4 regions of the Paenibacillus tianjinensis genome follow, and region 4 is predicted to be linked to each of the others. Evidence: riboswitches for the same ligand, from Rfam matches in the RefSeq annotation. Region 4 holds a riboswitch; each other region holds the start of a gene.

Region 1 (4,148 bases), 2.0 Mb from region 4:
CGGTGATGGTAAACGGATGGAGCAGATTGTCCTGAACTTGCTGGAGAATGCGATCCGTTATACAGAGAAGGGGAGTATCCAAGCGGGTCTGCAGTACGCCGGAAGCTCTGTAATCCTAAGCGTTGAAGATACGGGAATTGGGATTCCTGAGGAAGACCTGCCTTATATTTTCGAACGGTTCTATAGAGTGGAGAAATCCCGTGCACGTCAATTCGGGGGAACCGGATTAGGTCTATCCATCGTAAAAAAACTGGCCGAGCTGCAGGGCGGTAAGATAAAGGTTACAAGCAGGCTAGGCGGAGGAACCCGGTTTGAAGTGTACTTTCAGCGGCAGCCGGACCCGGGGGGACACAGCAAATGAAGAAAATAGAATGGCTTATCGCCTTTTTCTTTATGGGAATAGGTGTAATGTGTATGACCCTTTCAGCCGTTTCTTTCCAAAGCGACTCACTGCTCCATTTCGGTTATATAGTGAAAACATTTCTGATCTGTGCAGTACTTATCGGGATAAGCCTGTTTCTGGTGCTGAGAGTATTGAAGTTGAACAAAAGATCGAAAAAATAAGCTCCTTTCAAAACTATCAACACATTTTCTACACAGACATTTCTTACAATGAAAATATAACAAATCTTATTTTGTGGAGGTAATGATATGGATTGGTCTTGGTTAGCTGTGCTGGTATGTCCGTTAATGATGATATTTATGATGTTTGGTATGCGTGGTGGACACGGCCATGGTCCGCATAAGAAACAGCTATCCGCCGGTGTGGTGGAGCAAGAATTATTGCAGTTAAAAGCACAAAATGAGTTGTTGCAAAAGGAAGTGCAAGATTTAAAGAATAGAGCTGTTTAAAGGTAGGAGATAGGCGGGATTACTCGAAAAAAGACTCCGGAGATGATCTCCGGAGTCTTTCATCTTACTATTAATGAGTCATTCCACTCATGCCGCCCATACTGCTTACAATCTCGGGATTAACCATTCCGAAGATCATTGCGATGTGTGCAACGACCAGGAATCCGCTGACAAGAATAAAGTGGAGTTTCAGCTTTTCTTCCTCCGTACGCTTACGTCCAATAAGGCCAAGGTCCAGCAGGGCAAGAGGCAGTAGGAAGATTACACCGCTCAAATAGAATCCTACCGCGACTACATCTACCCAGGTATGCCATTCCCCATTTACAGTCAGAGGGACAAAAGCGGTCGGGAACAGATATAGGAATACTCCTGTAAAGTACAGACCGGCCAAAATGCTGCAGATCCGGTTAAAAGCTCTTAGGCTGCCTTTGACATTTTTGTTGAAAAGAATAAAAAACTCGGTCACCGTAATGGTCTCAGCAAAAATGACCGGGATTGCCATAAAAATGATCAGATTCCATGGCTGGTTGTCCATCAAAAGGGACATGTAATGCGTCATATTCATTCGTTTATTTCCCCCATCTAATATTGTTACTACAAAGTTAGTATAGGGGGAAAGTGTGTGGAAAGTATGGAGATTTCCTTTACAATGATCAGGGCGAACTATATAATTGGATTAATTTTATATTGCTATATCCGGAGGAGCCTGCCAACAGCGGGCTCTTTTTGTGTTTTTAACTGGAATAAATTTACTCATTCTGATGAACCGCTTAATTCCGTCCAGGAAGCGGGGGAACCAATGATCCCGGGGTGAATCTCGAGAGATCGAGTAGGGCAGCTCTCTAGCCCGAATCCGGCAGCTAACCCCGTAAGCGTCCAAGAGAGGGGCACATGTAATGACGCATATTGAAGTCAATGAAACCACACTGTATTACGAAATGTCCGGCAGTGGTCTACCTATTGTTTTTATTCATGATCATTCAACCTCCCATCAAATATTTGAACCTCAAGCGGATTATTTCAGCAAGCGGGCTAAGGTGATCGTCTTTGACCTAAGAGGAAATGGAAGATCGGGGAAAATGAACGTAGAAATTAGCCGGATCATAGACACACAATGTGAAGATTTAAAGGGGCTATTGGACGAACTGGATGTGGTCCGGGCTGTAATTGTAGCTTGTTCCAGTGGGGCCATGATTGCCCGGAAATTTGCATATCTGTACCCTGAACGGGTAATAAATATGGTATTCGTAGACAGTTACTTTCATGGTGGTGACGCAGCTTTAGCCGGAAGAGCGATGGGGATCTTTGAAATATGCGCTTTGGCAGCCCACTATCTCCCTGCGGAAATGTTTATGCGATCTTTACGTATCACATACAACAAGTGGCTCTCGGCCTACCATATTCTGAGAAGAGAGCTTTTGCAGGAACGGACAACAGAATTAATCAAGCAGCGACTGGCGCTAAGACAGGCAGACTCCTTCGGGTTCGCAGCGGGGCTGCAAATTCCCGTTCTTTGTGTAACAGGGAATCTGAATGAAAGGGTTCTGGAGCAGGCAAAAAAAACGGTGGCTCAATATCCGCTTGCTCGTTTAGCGATACTTGATGATGCCATGTACCCCAGCCACCTATGCCAGCCGCAGCATTTTAACCGGCTAGTGCTTGATTATTTACAAGACCAGCAATGTTTCCGGCAGGCAGCATCCGGCAAGTAGAAGGGTGATGCATGGTGTGCTTTATTTGCATACGACACAGAGCGTCTTTCCTTATACTGTAGAAACGGCTGCAGAGTTGTTTATTGATGAGGTGAAGAGACGGATCCTCTGAATAAACGAATTCTCTTTACAATTGCTTTAGCGAACCCTATAATGGTACTAATTGTATATTGTTGTATCCGGAGGAGCCTGCCACTAGCGGGCTCTTTTTGTGTTTTTTCAAGGACTGGTGTAAAAATTTGATTGTAACAGGAGCCTCTAATATGTTATTTGATAAAATCTTGTTCTTCCAGAAACTCAAACTGACTTCTTCCAGGATTATTCTGCTCGGTTTTGCTGCACCCATATTACTTGGAGCTGTGCTGCTATCCTTACCGCTATCTTCATCCACAGGTAGTAGTGTAGGCTGGCTGAACGCATTGTTTACCTCAACTTCAGCTGTCTGCGTGACGGGTCTAGTGGTACTCGATACAGGGATGGACTTTTCACACTTCGGACAAATCATAATCTTACTGCTTATTCAAATTGGCGGTTTGGGGTTTATGACCTTTGGGGTCCTAATAGCTGTGGTTATGGGGAAAAAGATCGGATTAAAAGATCGTCTGCTTATCCAACAATCCGCCAACTCTGTGACAACTCAAGGTGTTGTCCGTTTATCACTCAGCATCTTCCTCATTTCTTTTATCGTCGAGACTATAGGAGCATTATTATTAACTCTCCGGTGGGCAAATGAAATGGGGGTGGAAAGATCTATTTACTATGGAATATTCCATTCCGTCTCTGCCTTCAATAACGCTGGTTTTTCGTTGTGGCCGGACAGTCTGAGCCGTTATGTCGGTGACCCGTTAATTAATATCGTCATCTCATGTTTATTTATCATCGGAGGGATCGGGTTTACAGTGATTTTGGATTTGTACCGGAAAAGAAGGTGGAGGGATCTGTCCTTTCACACTAAAATTGTTCTGCTCACTTCCGGATTTCTGTGTATGGCCGGATTTCTGGTGATATTTACGATTGAACTCTTTAATACCAAGACCTTTAGTACTCTCTCCTGGAGCGAACGAATCTGGGCAGGATATTTCCAAGGTGTAGTAACGCGGACGGCTGGTTTTAACTCCATTGATATTGCTGCGATGCTGCCGGCTTCCCAGTTTTTCATGATCTTCCTGATGTTTATTGGCGCTTCATCCGGATCGACAGGAGGGGGGATAAAAACAACTACTTTCGCTGTGATTATGTTAAGTATTATTGCAACGGTTAAAGGGAAGGCTGACGTCCAGCTTCTTAAAAAGCGGATCTCTCAAGAGATTATTTTCAGGTCACTCGCGGTGATGACCATTTCTATGGGGGTGGTTCTCGGAGTTGCCTTTCTTTTAACGATTACAGAATATCCTCATCAAAAGGATTTTCTCGCACTTCTCTTCGAAGCAACCTCCGCCTTCGGAACAGTAGGGATGTCTATGGGGATAACGCCAGAACTATCATCAATGGGCAAAGGGATTATCATAGTTACAATGTATATCGGAAGACTAGGACCCTTAACCTTGGCTTTTGCTCTGGCACAAAAAAGCGTCAAGCAAAAGT
Region 2 (4,148 bases), 2.8 Mb from region 4:
AGATGTATTCATTACCTTTCCTGATATTCCGCATTCCTATACACCGGTTAGCCGGGAGTGGGAGCTGGCCTGGATATCGTTTCAGGGGAGAGAGGCCGGGGGGATGCTGTCGTATGCGGGCATCCGCGAGTCAGGTATCTGGAGATTAAGGGAAGCTGAACTTCTTGCTCCGCTTAAAGAAATGCTGCTGCTGCCGGGTGGCAACGATCTCGAAGTGAACATGGAACGTTCCAAGCTGCTGTACTCGCTGCTGCTGGATTTGAAAAGAAATCTGCCTCCTGCCCCGAATAAGGAGGATGAGCTTGAGCGGATCAAACCGGTGCTGGAGCATATTGAGCTTCATCTGCACCGGACACTGACCTTAAAGGAGCTGGCGGAGGTAATCTCTGTTTCTCCGCAATATTTGTGCAGGCTGTTTCAGCGTACGGTTCATGACCGGCCGGTAACCTATATCAATAAGCAGCGCATTAACCGGAGCAAGCAATTGATGTATCAGGAACGTGAAAAAAAACTGTACGAAATCGCACAGCTGACAGGTTTTGAGAACGCGAGCTACTTCTGCGCGGTGTTCAAACGGTTAACCGGAATGAAGCCTGAGCAGTTCAAGCAGCTGCACGGTTTGGATTAAATAAATTGTAAAATACCCAGGGCAATAAAAAATGCTCCTACCCAGATTGAAACTGCACCGTAGAATGTTCTTGATTCGATTTATACATCATCATCTTGATAGATAAACTGCTCTACGAGCTCAGTAGTGACCGCTAGATCAGGATGCGAATTGTCGATTAGCGCCACGTTTGCTTCGGGCAGCGGCCATGTAACCGTACGGCTGCCCAGTGAAGAGCGGAAGACCTCCCAATTCCGGAACTTCCAGTCATCCAGCGGGGAATGCCTGCCTTGTATCCGCTCGCGGAACAGCTCCTCGTCAGCTAATGTGACCAGCACGACCTTGACTTCAACCTCCTGCAGTGTAAGGCCAATCCGGCTCAGCTCGTTTTCAATCCAGCCGGGATTCGCCGCTTCCTTCGTAAATGGGCCCACCACAAAAACATCGCTGTCCAGGCCAAGATTATCAAGTGCGGCATCCATTGTGATCCGGTACCCCAGGTCGCGGCACAGTCTTTTATATTCTGCCGAGTCCCTATCAGTGGGATCTAGTCCGTGCATAGTCATAATAGCATCTGCCGCAGGCCTCAATAAAATATCCATGTCGAAAAAGGCGGCTTTACGGCGGGAAGCGACAGCCTTGGCTAATGTGGTTTTACCGGCGCCTGCCGGACCCAGGAAAAAGACGAGTTTGTTCATTGCAGTAGGCTCCTTACTATACGAGTCGGGTTGATTATCAGCTCCCCTATCGTAACATGACTTACCTGTATGCTGGTAATCAAAATAGGAGAGGGAATCGGGCTTATGATAGCGGAGCTTGTATTGCCCGACGGGACAGCTTATGAGAAACGGCGTAATCATGAGTAAATCATCGACCGCTTAAGAGCGAAGTTAAAGAATACGCCTTCATTCGTGAAGAGGCGGCATTCTCTGTCTTTTTTTTCCACACTTAAGGTTTTACATTAAACGGCCGCAGGCGTAAGATTCAAATCAGCAACCGAATACTATAACTGTTCTCAAATGGCTGAATTCCGTTAATGGGAACGGGGGAACCAATGGTGAAGACAGCGTTCGCTCAGACCGCTGCCGTTCACCCCGGGGTGAATCCTTGCTGAGTGCTGATTAGCATATCCGGCAGGGTAGGGCAATCTCGCTGCCCGAATCCGTCAGCTAACCCCGTAAGCCTCGAAGAGAGAGGATGAGCGCCATGATCGATTAACCGACCACGGAGAGCCCTGCCGCTTCTGTGGTCTTTTTGCTGCGCCTACAGGTTGGATTGTCGATCTGTATGAGAAGTAAAATTCTTATAACAACAAAATTAAATACTATTATTCGATATGAAGTGCTAAAAGGTGGGATTAATATCATTACTGTATTTATCGTGTGCTTCTGGGTAGGACTACTGCTCCTCCTCAGCGGCGGATTTCATGGGCATGGCCTGGCAGGTCACATGCATGTGGGAGGCGGTGATGCCGGAGGTCCGGGCTTTGTGCCCATACTTCCGCTGATGGTGTTTGTCACGGTCTGGGGCGGAACGGGTTATGTGTTTACCCGGTTCAGCGGGATGACGATGCTTGCAGTGGTCCTGATCTCCACCGTGGTTGCGTTGCTGCTAGGCTGTCTGATGTATGTAGTGCTGGCCCGGGTGATGACCCGGTATGACAGCAGCATGAATGAAATGGACTATGAACAGGCGGGCCAGCTCGGATACATCAGCATTCCTGCAATGGATGGTGCGGTTGGGGAAATGAAATATGTGCTGCACGGAACGATGCGCTCCCTTGGGGTGAGAGCAGAAGCCGGCCAGCAGCTTGCAAAAGGCGACAGAGTAATTATTTTGAAGGTGGATAAAGGAATGGCAACAGTAACTCTATTTGAGAGAGAATTTGAACAATTATAAATAACAGGGAGTGTCGAACTAATGGTAATTCTTTATACAATCGCGGCTATTGTTGTTGTAATCCTGCTGGCTCTACTTAGTATCGTGAACGCTTATAAAAAAGTTCCGCCCAATCAGGCAATGATTGTGTTCGGCCTCGGCGGGAAGAGAGTGGTGCAGGGCGGAGGGACATTCGTCATCCCCGGCTTCCAGAACAGCAAGACTATCTCCATGATGCTGATGAGCTTTGATGTCATCCCAGCGCAGGCGATGTTCTCCCGGCAAGGCATCAAGCTCAACTTGGAGGCAGTGGCCCAGATTAAGATCAAAAGTGACCCTACTGCTATTCTGACGGCCAGTGAGCAGTTTATCGACCGGCCGGAAGAAGACCGCGAGACGATAATCCTGCATTCGGTGGAAGGGCATTTACGCGGCTTGATCGGACAATTAACGGTTGAATCGATTCTAAAGACACCTGACGAAATCAACAGTAAGATGCGGGAAACCTGCTCGGAAGACCTCGACAAGATGGGACTGGAAGTGGTCAGCTTCACTATTAAGAAAATTACCGACGACAAAGGGTATATCGACAATATGGGCGTTCCGGAAATTGAGCGCATCCGCCGTGATGCAAGCATTGCCAAAGCGGAAGCGGAACGTGACATCCAGATCAAGCAGGCCGAGGCGGAGAAAGAATCTTCCATTGCCAAAGCCAATGCGCATCAGGCGACCATTGAAGCGGAAACTGCTGCCCGCGCCAAAGAATCCTTGTTTGAGAAGGATCTGAACATTAAGCAGGCGGACTTTAAGCTGGAGACGGAAGTGAAGAAGGCGCAGGCGGATCTTGCGTATGAATTGCAGCAGAATAAAATCAAGCAGTCGCTGGTTACAGAACAGGTCAAAATTACGCAGATGGAAGCGGAAGCCAACCGGACCGTCCGGGAAATCGAAGTTGAGCTGAGACAGAAGGAGCTGGAGGCAACGGTGATTAAGCCTGCTCAGGCGGAAAACCAGGCAACGATTATGAGAGCGGAAGCGGCCAAGCAGCGGCAAATTCTTGAGGCCGAAGCAGAGGCTGCCACAACGACCAGACGCGGGCTGGCAACAGCGGAAGCAGAACTTGCGAAGGGGAAAGCAAACGCTGAGATTGTTCAACTGGCCGGTGCGGCCGAAGCAGGGGCACTAGAGAAGAAAGCGGAAGCGTATAAACAGTTCACGCAAGCCGCGCTCACGGTGGAATTCTTAAAGGTTCTGCCAGAGCTGGCTGATAAAATCGCTTCCCCGCTGGCTAAGGTCGATAAGATTACAGTGATTTCCCAGGATGGAGCTTCATCCGGTGTGAACAAAATTACCGGGGATATCGCCAAAATCATGACCCAGATTCCTGAACTGACCCAGACACTTACCGGTATGAACGTGACCGAGGCGATTAGCGGGCTGCTCGGCAGAACTAAAGAACAGTAATCCATTATCGAAGTATTATTCAAACCAGCTCAGTATCGCGGCAAAAGCTTTTCGCGCCGTACTGGGCTGGTTTCATTTGTTTGAGCCGGGATCAGTAGTTCAAGCCTTCTTAATCCTGTATAATAGCAAAATAAAACAGATTAGGATTGTTGGGGGCAGAATACAGATGAACATAAGACAGATCCAAATTTCAGACAAT
Region 3 (4,148 bases), 2.0 Mb from region 4:
ACATTACTCACTATAAAACTGTCCCGGTCCTCATTGGCCAAAGTCACTTGATATTGACCACGCTTCTGCAGTTGAGTGATTTGTTTCTTATTCCGTCCGACAAAACAAACCTTGTAGCCTGATTTCGACAGCATTGGACCAATAAACCCTCTGCCAATATTTCCAGCGCCAAAATGCACTGCTCTCAATAAGGCGTCCCCCTTGTATTAAGATTCGTTTCGGTTTCAGCGTTCTTTAACCAGTTTTCTGGAAGCAGCGACGGGTAAGGACATGATCAAAATCGAGGTGACTTAAGCTTTCTATGATGTGATGCGAGGGTTCAAACTCCAGGAAACTTGTAATATTATTGGGGATAACGACACAGTTCATCCCCGCTGCTGCGGCTGCCTTAGACCCATTCGGTGAATCTTCAATAGCCACAGCCTCATCAGGCATAATCCCCAGACAAGTTAAAGCCTGATTGTATAATTCAGGGTCCGGTTTCACATTTTCAACATGATCCGACGTCCGTATACACTCGAAATAATGCCGGATCCCCAATTGATCCAGATATTTCTCCACCCATTCCATAGATGAGCTGGACGCCAGCCCCATACGCAACCCAACTTCTTTGGCTGAATCCAAATAATACTGGATTCCCGGACGTATCGTCTCAAGCTCCATAAGTTTACTATGTCTCTGCTGAACAGCTCTTTTGAAATCCTCCTTGTCGATAGGAAGCTTCAAATCTGTCATAAGATATTCGTACGGATTAAAGGTGTTTAAACTGGTTCCGATACAGGTGGAGTACTGTTCAAGCGTCAATTCTACTCCATGCTCTTCGTAAGCCTCACTAAATGCCGTGTACCAAGCCGTTTCGGTGTCGATAATCGTTCCATCAAAATCAAATATGATACCCTTGATCAAACTCAATCATCTCCCTCAGTTTTAGTTGGTTGGGTTAGAATATCTTACGCAAAACAGGGGCGAAGTTCTACAAAAGGCCGGTTTTGCTGGCTTTTGCTTATAAAAACCATAACAAAGGATTTCCAAATACGTCAAGCGCGGCAGAAAGCTTTACATGATATGAAAGCGCTTGCAGTGATGTTAAATTGGCAGTCTACTGACGGAACGAACAAGCTGTTTCGGCATTCCCTTAACTGTCTCTGTAAGAACGTGAAACCCTTGGGACAGCAGGATTTACGCAATTACCGAACAGAAACGCAACTGCCTGGAATTATTTCTCTGTCCCAGGTGGACGAGAGTAACCAGAAAAAAATTTTTTGAGCTCAAAAAATAAGCGATTAAAAGGTGCGGGAATACTTTTGACATTTCAAAGCAACATGGGTATACTTTACCTACGCTTAATTTCCAGAATTTACAGCTGGAAAGCGGGGGAACCAGTCAATTGGGGCGAATCATTCAAATTAGAGTGTAGGGTACCATCTTACCCGAGTCCGTCAGCTAACCTCGTCAGTAGTGGATGGGTCTGCTTTTTTGTAACTTACATCACAGAGACCCTTTTCTAAGGGTCTCTTTTTGTGCTGTTTTGACCCTGCTGGCAGCAGTTAGGCTATTGATACCAAGGCTCCCTCCTTCTCACACAAATGAGATTAAAGGAGAGATTTATTTGGAAAAGGTAAGGTACATAACGGATATCAATAAGATTGAGATGATCTCTGGGCCGGAAAAGGAGAGACTTAAGGTAGTCACGGACAAATTTGTATTTCGAGTGAATGATTACTATCTTTCACTGATTGATTGGGACAATCCGGAAGACCCTATTCGAAAGCTCGTGATTCCGGGTGAAGGTGAACTAACGGAGTACGGGCGCTGGGACGCCTCAGATGAGGATACAAATTATGTTGTGCCCGGATGCCAGCATAAATACAAGACCACAGCTCTCCTAATCGTATCCGAAGTCTGCGGGGCTTACTGCCGGTATTGCTTCCGTAAGCGTTTATTCCGTAATGATGTCAAAGAAGCAGTGTCCGATGTTTCGCCAGGTCTGGAGTATATCGCTAACCATCCGGAGATAAACAATGTGCTTCTTACCGGCGGAGACAGTTTAATCCTCTCCACCCCCAAACTTCGTTCAATCATTGAGAGATTAAGAGCCATTGATCATGTAAAAATTATCCGTCTCGGTTCCAAAATCCCCGTATATAATCCAATGCGTATATCCGAGGACAATGAACTGCTCGAGCTAATCCGGTCCCACTCCACCAAAGACAGACGGATATATGTGATGGCTCATATTAATCACCCCCGGGAAATTACAGAAGAAGCAAAAAGAGCCTTTTCAGCCCTCCATAATGCTGGCGCAATTGTCGTCAATCAGACACCGATCCTTAAAGGCATTAATGATAATCCTGTTGTTTTGGGAGAACTCCTGGACCGGCTTTCCTGGGCAGGTGTTACCCCTTATTACTTTTTTATTAACCGTCCGGTCGCCGGCAACCGGGAATTTGTACTGCCGCTTGCCCGTGTTTATCAAATTGTAGAAGAAGCTAAGGCAAGAACCTCTGGACTAGGTAAAAGAGTACGGTTATCTATGAGCCATTCCTCCGGCAAAATAGAAATTCTGGCAATTGACCAGGGCAAGGCGTATCTCAAATACCATCAGTCAAGAGATCAAAAATACGGCAAGTTCATGATTCTGGATTGTCCCGATGATGCAGAATGGTTCGATGACCTTCCAGGAAATGAACAGCATTGGAGCAAACCAGCAAGAAAAAACGTGGAAAGTGTTATTACTGTCGCTTGTCAGAAACCGACCTAAAAACTGCCACTACTGCAGGGTTGAGTCCACCCCGCTCTCATGGTGGTCTTGAATCACTTCTTTGAATAGAGGGCCCTGTTCCTTCTTGTCTTGCGGCTTCAAGCCAAGCATACGTTCCAATTCCCCGATCGTCACTGGCTTGGCATGCCGCATCAGTTCGTATCCTAATTGGCCGTTGGGTTCAAGGGTAGCGGTTTTGACATCTTTGAAACTCGAAATCCCCTGCTCTCTAAGCCTTATTTCAAGTTGGTCTACTGACATGCGGATAGCGCGGAGATTATGTACATTTATTTGTCCGTTCTCAATAACGGTCTTTGATTTGCCGCTTAGTAATTTCTCAAGCCAATTATATTTTAATTGTAAATATTCAATCAGGAGTAATGACAAAATAAATACCGTGGCAGAGCCAACAGCTTTCCATAATTCATGATTCGCAATGGGTTGAACTATTGTAGTACCGATTGAGATCATAATTACTGTCGTGGCTATGCTCATTTGTGAAATTGATTTTCTGCCCGCAATTCTCAGAAGGATTATACCTACTACCACTAGAAAAGCCGATTTCCATATCCAATCCAGATCCATCACATAGTCCTCCTGTAATGCCGATTTTCATCTAGTATGTTAGGCATATAAGTTTCCTATTCATATTTCTTCCTATAAATTTCCCTGAGCCGCTCTGTTTTTCCCCTTTGGAGGGGGCGGCTCTTTGTGCTGGACAATCTGTTGAGGAATAAATTTAATCATTTTGAACAAATTATCCATATCATTTATCTTGGAATGGAGTGATTAGCAGATGCTTGGCCGGTGGTTTAAAAGGGTTTTTTCACAGCAAAAACAGCAGAGTCAGAAGATCGAAAAATCCAAGAAGCAGCCGGAGGTTCATTCTATTAATCCCTCTTTAGCTCATACGCTCCTCTTACTTAAAGATCAATTCGGCCAAAGTCCTGACTTTACCGTCCGTACCCTATCCGGGCAACCGGCAGACCCATCCGGGATGGCGGTCTGTTACTTCGAAGGATTAATTGATCAGAAATTATTGACAAGCTTATTCGAAGGTTTAATCCGTGAAGATTCTGACCACACTCAAAGCAAAACTAACCCTAATCAGATCGCTTCCCGTTTACTGGAAAAGCTTCCTTCCGGAAACATTCAAATCATCCGTACGGAAGATCAGCTCTTTACCGAAGTCCTTTCCGGCAGCGCAGTGATTATTATGAATAATTGTCCGTTTTCGCTAGCCGTTATGATCTCTGGAGGGGCCAGACGCAGCGTGGAAGAACCCTCATCCCAAACCGTAGTCAGGGGCCCAAAAGAAGGGTTCACCGAAGATATCACAACTAACATAGCATTAGTCCGGAGAAAAATTAGATCCCCTAAGCTTAAA
Region 4 (4,148 bases):
GCGATACTGAAGGATGTATCAGAGAATTTTCCGGAAAAAGTGGCCTCGGTAATCTCCAAAACCTACGAGCATGAGATTGTTGTCAATCTGGTGTCAGGACCGCTTGATGCGGACCGGATGGATTACCTGCTGCGTGATGCATACTACACCGGTGTCAACTACGGCACAATCGATATTGACCGGATTCTTAGAATGCTGCGGCCTTATGACGGCAGGGTGGTAGTTAAAGAGTCGGGCATGCATGCGATTGAGGATTATTTGATGTCCCGTTACCAAATGTACTGGCAGGTGTATTTTCACCCGGTGACCCGCAGCTCGGAGATTATTTTGCGGCAGATTTTACGCAGGGCGAAGGAGCTGTTTAAGAACGGCTATACTTTTGGATTCATGATTGATCCATTAAGTGATTTATTCAGGGGTGAAGTGACTGTAGAGCAATATCTGCTGCTGGATGAAGCAATGATTCAAACGGCCTTTATGCAGTGGACATTGGAAGCGGATGAACTGCTGAGCGACTTGTGCAGCCGTTTTATTCATCGTAAACTGTATAAATATGTAGAGATGGAGAATCTTGATTCTGAGACAATTGACGAAATCCGCCGCAGTTTTGCCGGAGCTGGACTGAATGCCGAGTATGACCTGGAAATCGATTTTCCAACGGATCTTCCCTATGATGTATTCCGTCCCGGGGACGCTTTTGACAGCAAGCAGATCCTGCTGCTCGACCGTCACGACAAGCTAAGGGAAATCTCGGAGGTATCGGATATTGTACGCTCCATCAGCGGGATTCACCGCGGCAGATATCATCTGTATTTCCCGCAGGATAAGCTGCAGAAAGCACTTTCACAGCTACCGTCCTCCGTAGCAGGGATTTTTGCAAAATAATACAAAAAAAGTTGGAATTCATCATAGAAATGATGACAGAAAGGAAGCTGCGTTATGCAATTATTTGACACCCATACCCATTTGGATGCTCCGCAATTCGACGAGGACCGTGAACAGGTAATCGCGCGTGCGCTGGAAGCCGGAGTGACTAAAATGATCAATATCGGATTTAACCGGGAAACGATCCCGACGACCATGAAATTGGCGGAAACCTATGATTATATTTATGCAGCCGTCGGATGGCATCCTGTAGATGCCATTGACATGAAGGACGGGGATCTGGAATGGATCGCTTCGTTATGCAGCCATCCCAAAGTAGTCGCCATCGGCGAAATCGGACTGGACTATTACTGGGATACCTCCCCCAAAGAGGTACAGCAGGAAGTACTCCGCAAGCAAATCGGGCTAGCCCGGGAACTGGGAATGCCGATCTGTATTCATAACCGGGATGCCCATGAGGATGTGGTTCGGATTCTGCGCGAAGAGAAAGCAAACGAGGTCGGCGGAGTAATGCACTCTTTCTCCGGCAGCTGGGAAACCGCCAAAATGTGCCTGGATCTTGGCTTCCATTTGTCCTTCGGCGGACCCATTACTTTCAAGAATGCAAGGGTTCCCAAAGAGGTGCTTGAGAAGACTCCGCTGGACCGTCTGCTGATTGAAACGGACTCGCCTTATTTGACCCCGCACCCCTTCAGAGGGAAGCGAAATGAGAGCGGTTATGTCAGGCTGGTAGCAGAAGCAGCCGCGGAAATAAAAGGGATTGATTTACAGGAATTGGCGGAAATTACGTATGCGAACGCACTGGTACGATTTGGGATTGTCTGAAATCGGGAGGAAAACCGGTGAAAAAAGAAGTATAGCCGATATATTAAACTTTTTTAATCTCAAAATGGCTGATTATTACAATATTTTAACCATATTTCTGCGTAAACGTTGTTGAATCGTCCTTTACAACATGCATCAAAACAGGATATCATCTTTTCAGTGCAGTGAGCTGTTGTTAGTGTAACAGTCACTGATTCATGGATCGTCTCGCTGAGTCTCCGTATGGAGAACGGGGGAACCAATATTGCACTGCCGCATGAACGTACATAGAGTACAACACGAAATGCCGCAGACACTATTTGATTTCTTTATGTGGTCTCGGGGTGAATTTGAGGGCAACCGCCGTGAGCGGGTGACCTGAGATAGGGCGTCTCTCTTATGCCCGAACCCGACAGCTAACCTCGTAAGCGCCAGTAAGAGAGGAAACCTCGTGCATAAACATTCTCGCGTATTCTGACATCCGGAGAAGCCACGAAAGAGTCCTCTATGAACTCTTTTTAGGCTTCTTTTGTTTTGAATAATGTGAATGTCCCCAGCATACTGTTGTATAACAGGTGATCTGGAGCTGCTATGCCGAGCAGGCGATCCATGAGCAGGAAACGCTGAAGCAATGCGGGCGTATCCTGTTGCAATCTCAAACTTAGTTTCGTCTGAAATCATTCAGTCTTCTTAGATATACTACTTGGACGACGGGGCTATGTAAGGAGGATGGAGAGAGTGGGCGTATTCCAACCAGAGGTATCCCATGATTCGCAATCATCCAGCAGGTCTTTCGCATTACGGTGGAAGCAAGTGAATCCTCGCGTACTTTCGCTTGCAGGTGTGGTATCAATCGTTATCGCGCTGCTTATTCTGCTGTACGTACACGGTCAAGGCAATAAAGTTATAAATTTAGTAATAGACGGTGAAGTACTGACGCTGGAGACGCGTGAAGCGCTGCTCAGCGACGTGCTGGCAAAAGAACAAATTTCGCTGCTGCCGCATGATGAAGTATCCATTGGCCTTAGTGATGAAATACAAGACGGCGACCGTGTCGTAATTACCCGAGCGCAGAAGCTCACGCTTACTGCAGATGGTACAACCAAAACGTTGTACACCACTGAGGATAAACTCGGTGAGGCCATCCAAAAACTAGGTTATAGCCTGGAGAGCAATGACAAGATTTTCCCTTCGCTTGAAACCGCAGTTTCACCCGGTATGGAAGTTAAGATTGTACGTGTCACCAAACAAATGGTGGAACGGACCGTAAGCTTGCCTTTCCGGGTCATCAAAACCGCAGACCCTTCCCTGTACAAGGGAGACGTAAGAGTGGCACAGGCAGGCAAACCAGGCGCGATCATCCAGCATATCGAAAAGACTTATCAGGACGGTAAGCTGGTATCCATGAGCATGGTCGGCAAGGAAGTTCAGACGGTTACCAAAGACAAGGTTATTGCCGTTGGAACTAAGGCACTTCCCAAAGCAACTGTAGCTGCAGCAACTTCCACCAAAAAAACTACCTCCAGTTCAGCCAAAACTACTGCAGCAAGCAACGTCGTGCACAAGGCAGGCGTAGATTTTGAGTATAAGAGAATGATCAAAAATGTCTCCATGACCGCTTATTCTTCCGAAGAGCCGGGAATTGGAACAAAAACAGCTTCCGGAACACGCGTAACGGAAGGCCGTACTATTGCTGTTGATCCAGATGTAATACCTATCGGCTGGTGGGTGTACATTGAGGGATTAGGGTTTCGCCGTGCAGAGGATACAGGCGGTGCCATCCAAGGCAACAAGATCGATGTATACTACGATTCACTGAGTAACGCCCGTAATTTCGGCCGGAAATCCCGTACGATCTATGTGATCGGACCTGTGAAGCCGGAGCTGAATTAAGGCGGCTGTATTTTGCAAATTAGTGATTAATACGATATAGTGAGGGTAGCACTTTACGAACGGTCTAGCTCATCACTTATACATTCTTTAGCCAAAAAGAAGAGGAGCGAATCCTCTTCTTTTTGTGTTGCACCTGGAAGGAGCGTAACGATGATCAAGGAATTAATTGTGGTGGAAGGCAAAAGTGATACGGTAGCCGTTAAACGGGCGGTAGAGGCCGATACGATAGAGACGGGCGGATCCGCAGTAGACCGCAAGGTCATTGCCAAAATTGCGCTGGCGATGGAGCGCAGAGGGGTTATAATCCTTACGGATCCTGACCATGCTGGAGAACGCATACGCAAGATTGTATCGTCCAAGGTACCGGGCTGCAAGCATGCCTTTATACCGGAGAAGGATGCTACCCGAAGAGGCGATATCGGTGTAGAGAATGCTTCGCCAGAAGCGATCCGCCATGCACTTGAGCATGTGCATACGTCCTTTGAGGGGGCACCGGCTCTAATCGGGCTTGATGATCTGATGGCAGCCGGAATGCTGGTGCATCCGGCAGCGGCAGAACGGAGAAT

Evidence for each region. Region 4 has a riboswitch for cyclic di-AMP ahead of JRJ22_RS00145 (resuscitation-promoting factor). Riboswitches for the same ligand answer to the same signal wherever they lie in the genome.
Region 1: linked by a shared signal. The riboswitch ahead of JRJ22_RS08655 (alpha/beta fold hydrolase) and the one ahead of JRJ22_RS00145 (resuscitation-promoting factor) in region 4 are both predicted to bind cyclic di-AMP.
Region 2: linked by a shared signal. The riboswitch ahead of JRJ22_RS12715 (NfeD family membrane protein) and the one ahead of JRJ22_RS00145 (resuscitation-promoting factor) in region 4 are both predicted to bind cyclic di-AMP.
Region 3: linked by a shared signal. The riboswitch ahead of JRJ22_RS08700 (KamA family radical SAM protein) and the one ahead of JRJ22_RS00145 (resuscitation-promoting factor) in region 4 are both predicted to bind cyclic di-AMP.

The regions. Positions count from the first base shown of each region.
Region 1 is NZ_CP070969.1:2,017,061-2,021,208, forward strand. It holds gene JRJ22_RS08635 (sensor histidine kinase) at 1-361, shown strand, start outside; gene JRJ22_RS08640 (hypothetical protein) at 358-564, shown strand; gene JRJ22_RS08645 (DUF2933 domain-containing protein) at 652-852, shown strand; gene JRJ22_RS08650 (DUF6803 family protein) at 923-1,417, opposite strand; cyclic di-AMP (ydaO/yuaA leader) riboswitch at 1,610-1,742, shown strand; gene JRJ22_RS08655 (alpha/beta fold hydrolase) at 1,749-2,564, shown strand; gene JRJ22_RS08660 (TrkH family potassium uptake protein) at 2,828-4,148, shown strand, end outside.
Region 2 is NZ_CP070969.1:2,868,250-2,872,397, forward strand. It holds gene JRJ22_RS12705 (AraC family transcriptional regulator) at 1-628, shown strand, start outside; gene JRJ22_RS12710 (P-loop nucleotide/nucleoside kinase family protein) at 709-1,305, opposite strand; cyclic di-AMP (ydaO/yuaA leader) riboswitch at 1,619-1,806, shown strand; gene JRJ22_RS12715 (NfeD family membrane protein) at 1,988-2,506, shown strand; gene JRJ22_RS12720 (flotillin family protein) at 2,528-3,949, shown strand; gene JRJ22_RS12725 (GNAT family N-acetyltransferase) at 4,116-4,148, shown strand, end outside.
Region 3 is NZ_CP070969.1:2,028,257-2,032,404, reverse strand. It holds gene JRJ22_RS08710 (mannitol-1-phosphate 5-dehydrogenase) at 1-179, opposite strand, end outside; gene JRJ22_RS08705 (HAD family hydrolase) at 235-906, opposite strand; cyclic di-AMP (ydaO/yuaA leader) riboswitch at 1,331-1,473, shown strand; gene JRJ22_RS08700 (KamA family radical SAM protein) at 1,610-2,761, shown strand; gene JRJ22_RS08695 (DUF421 domain-containing protein) at 2,771-3,346, opposite strand; gene JRJ22_RS08690 (spore germination protein) at 3,558-4,148, shown strand, end outside.
Region 4 is NZ_CP070969.1:29,124-33,271, forward strand. It holds gene JRJ22_RS00135 (HD domain-containing protein) at 1-885, shown strand, start outside; gene JRJ22_RS00140 (TatD family hydrolase) at 940-1,710, shown strand; cyclic di-AMP (ydaO/yuaA leader) riboswitch at 1,909-2,135, shown strand; gene JRJ22_RS00145 (resuscitation-promoting factor) at 2,428-3,582, shown strand; gene rnmV (ribonuclease M5) at 3,733-4,148, shown strand, end outside.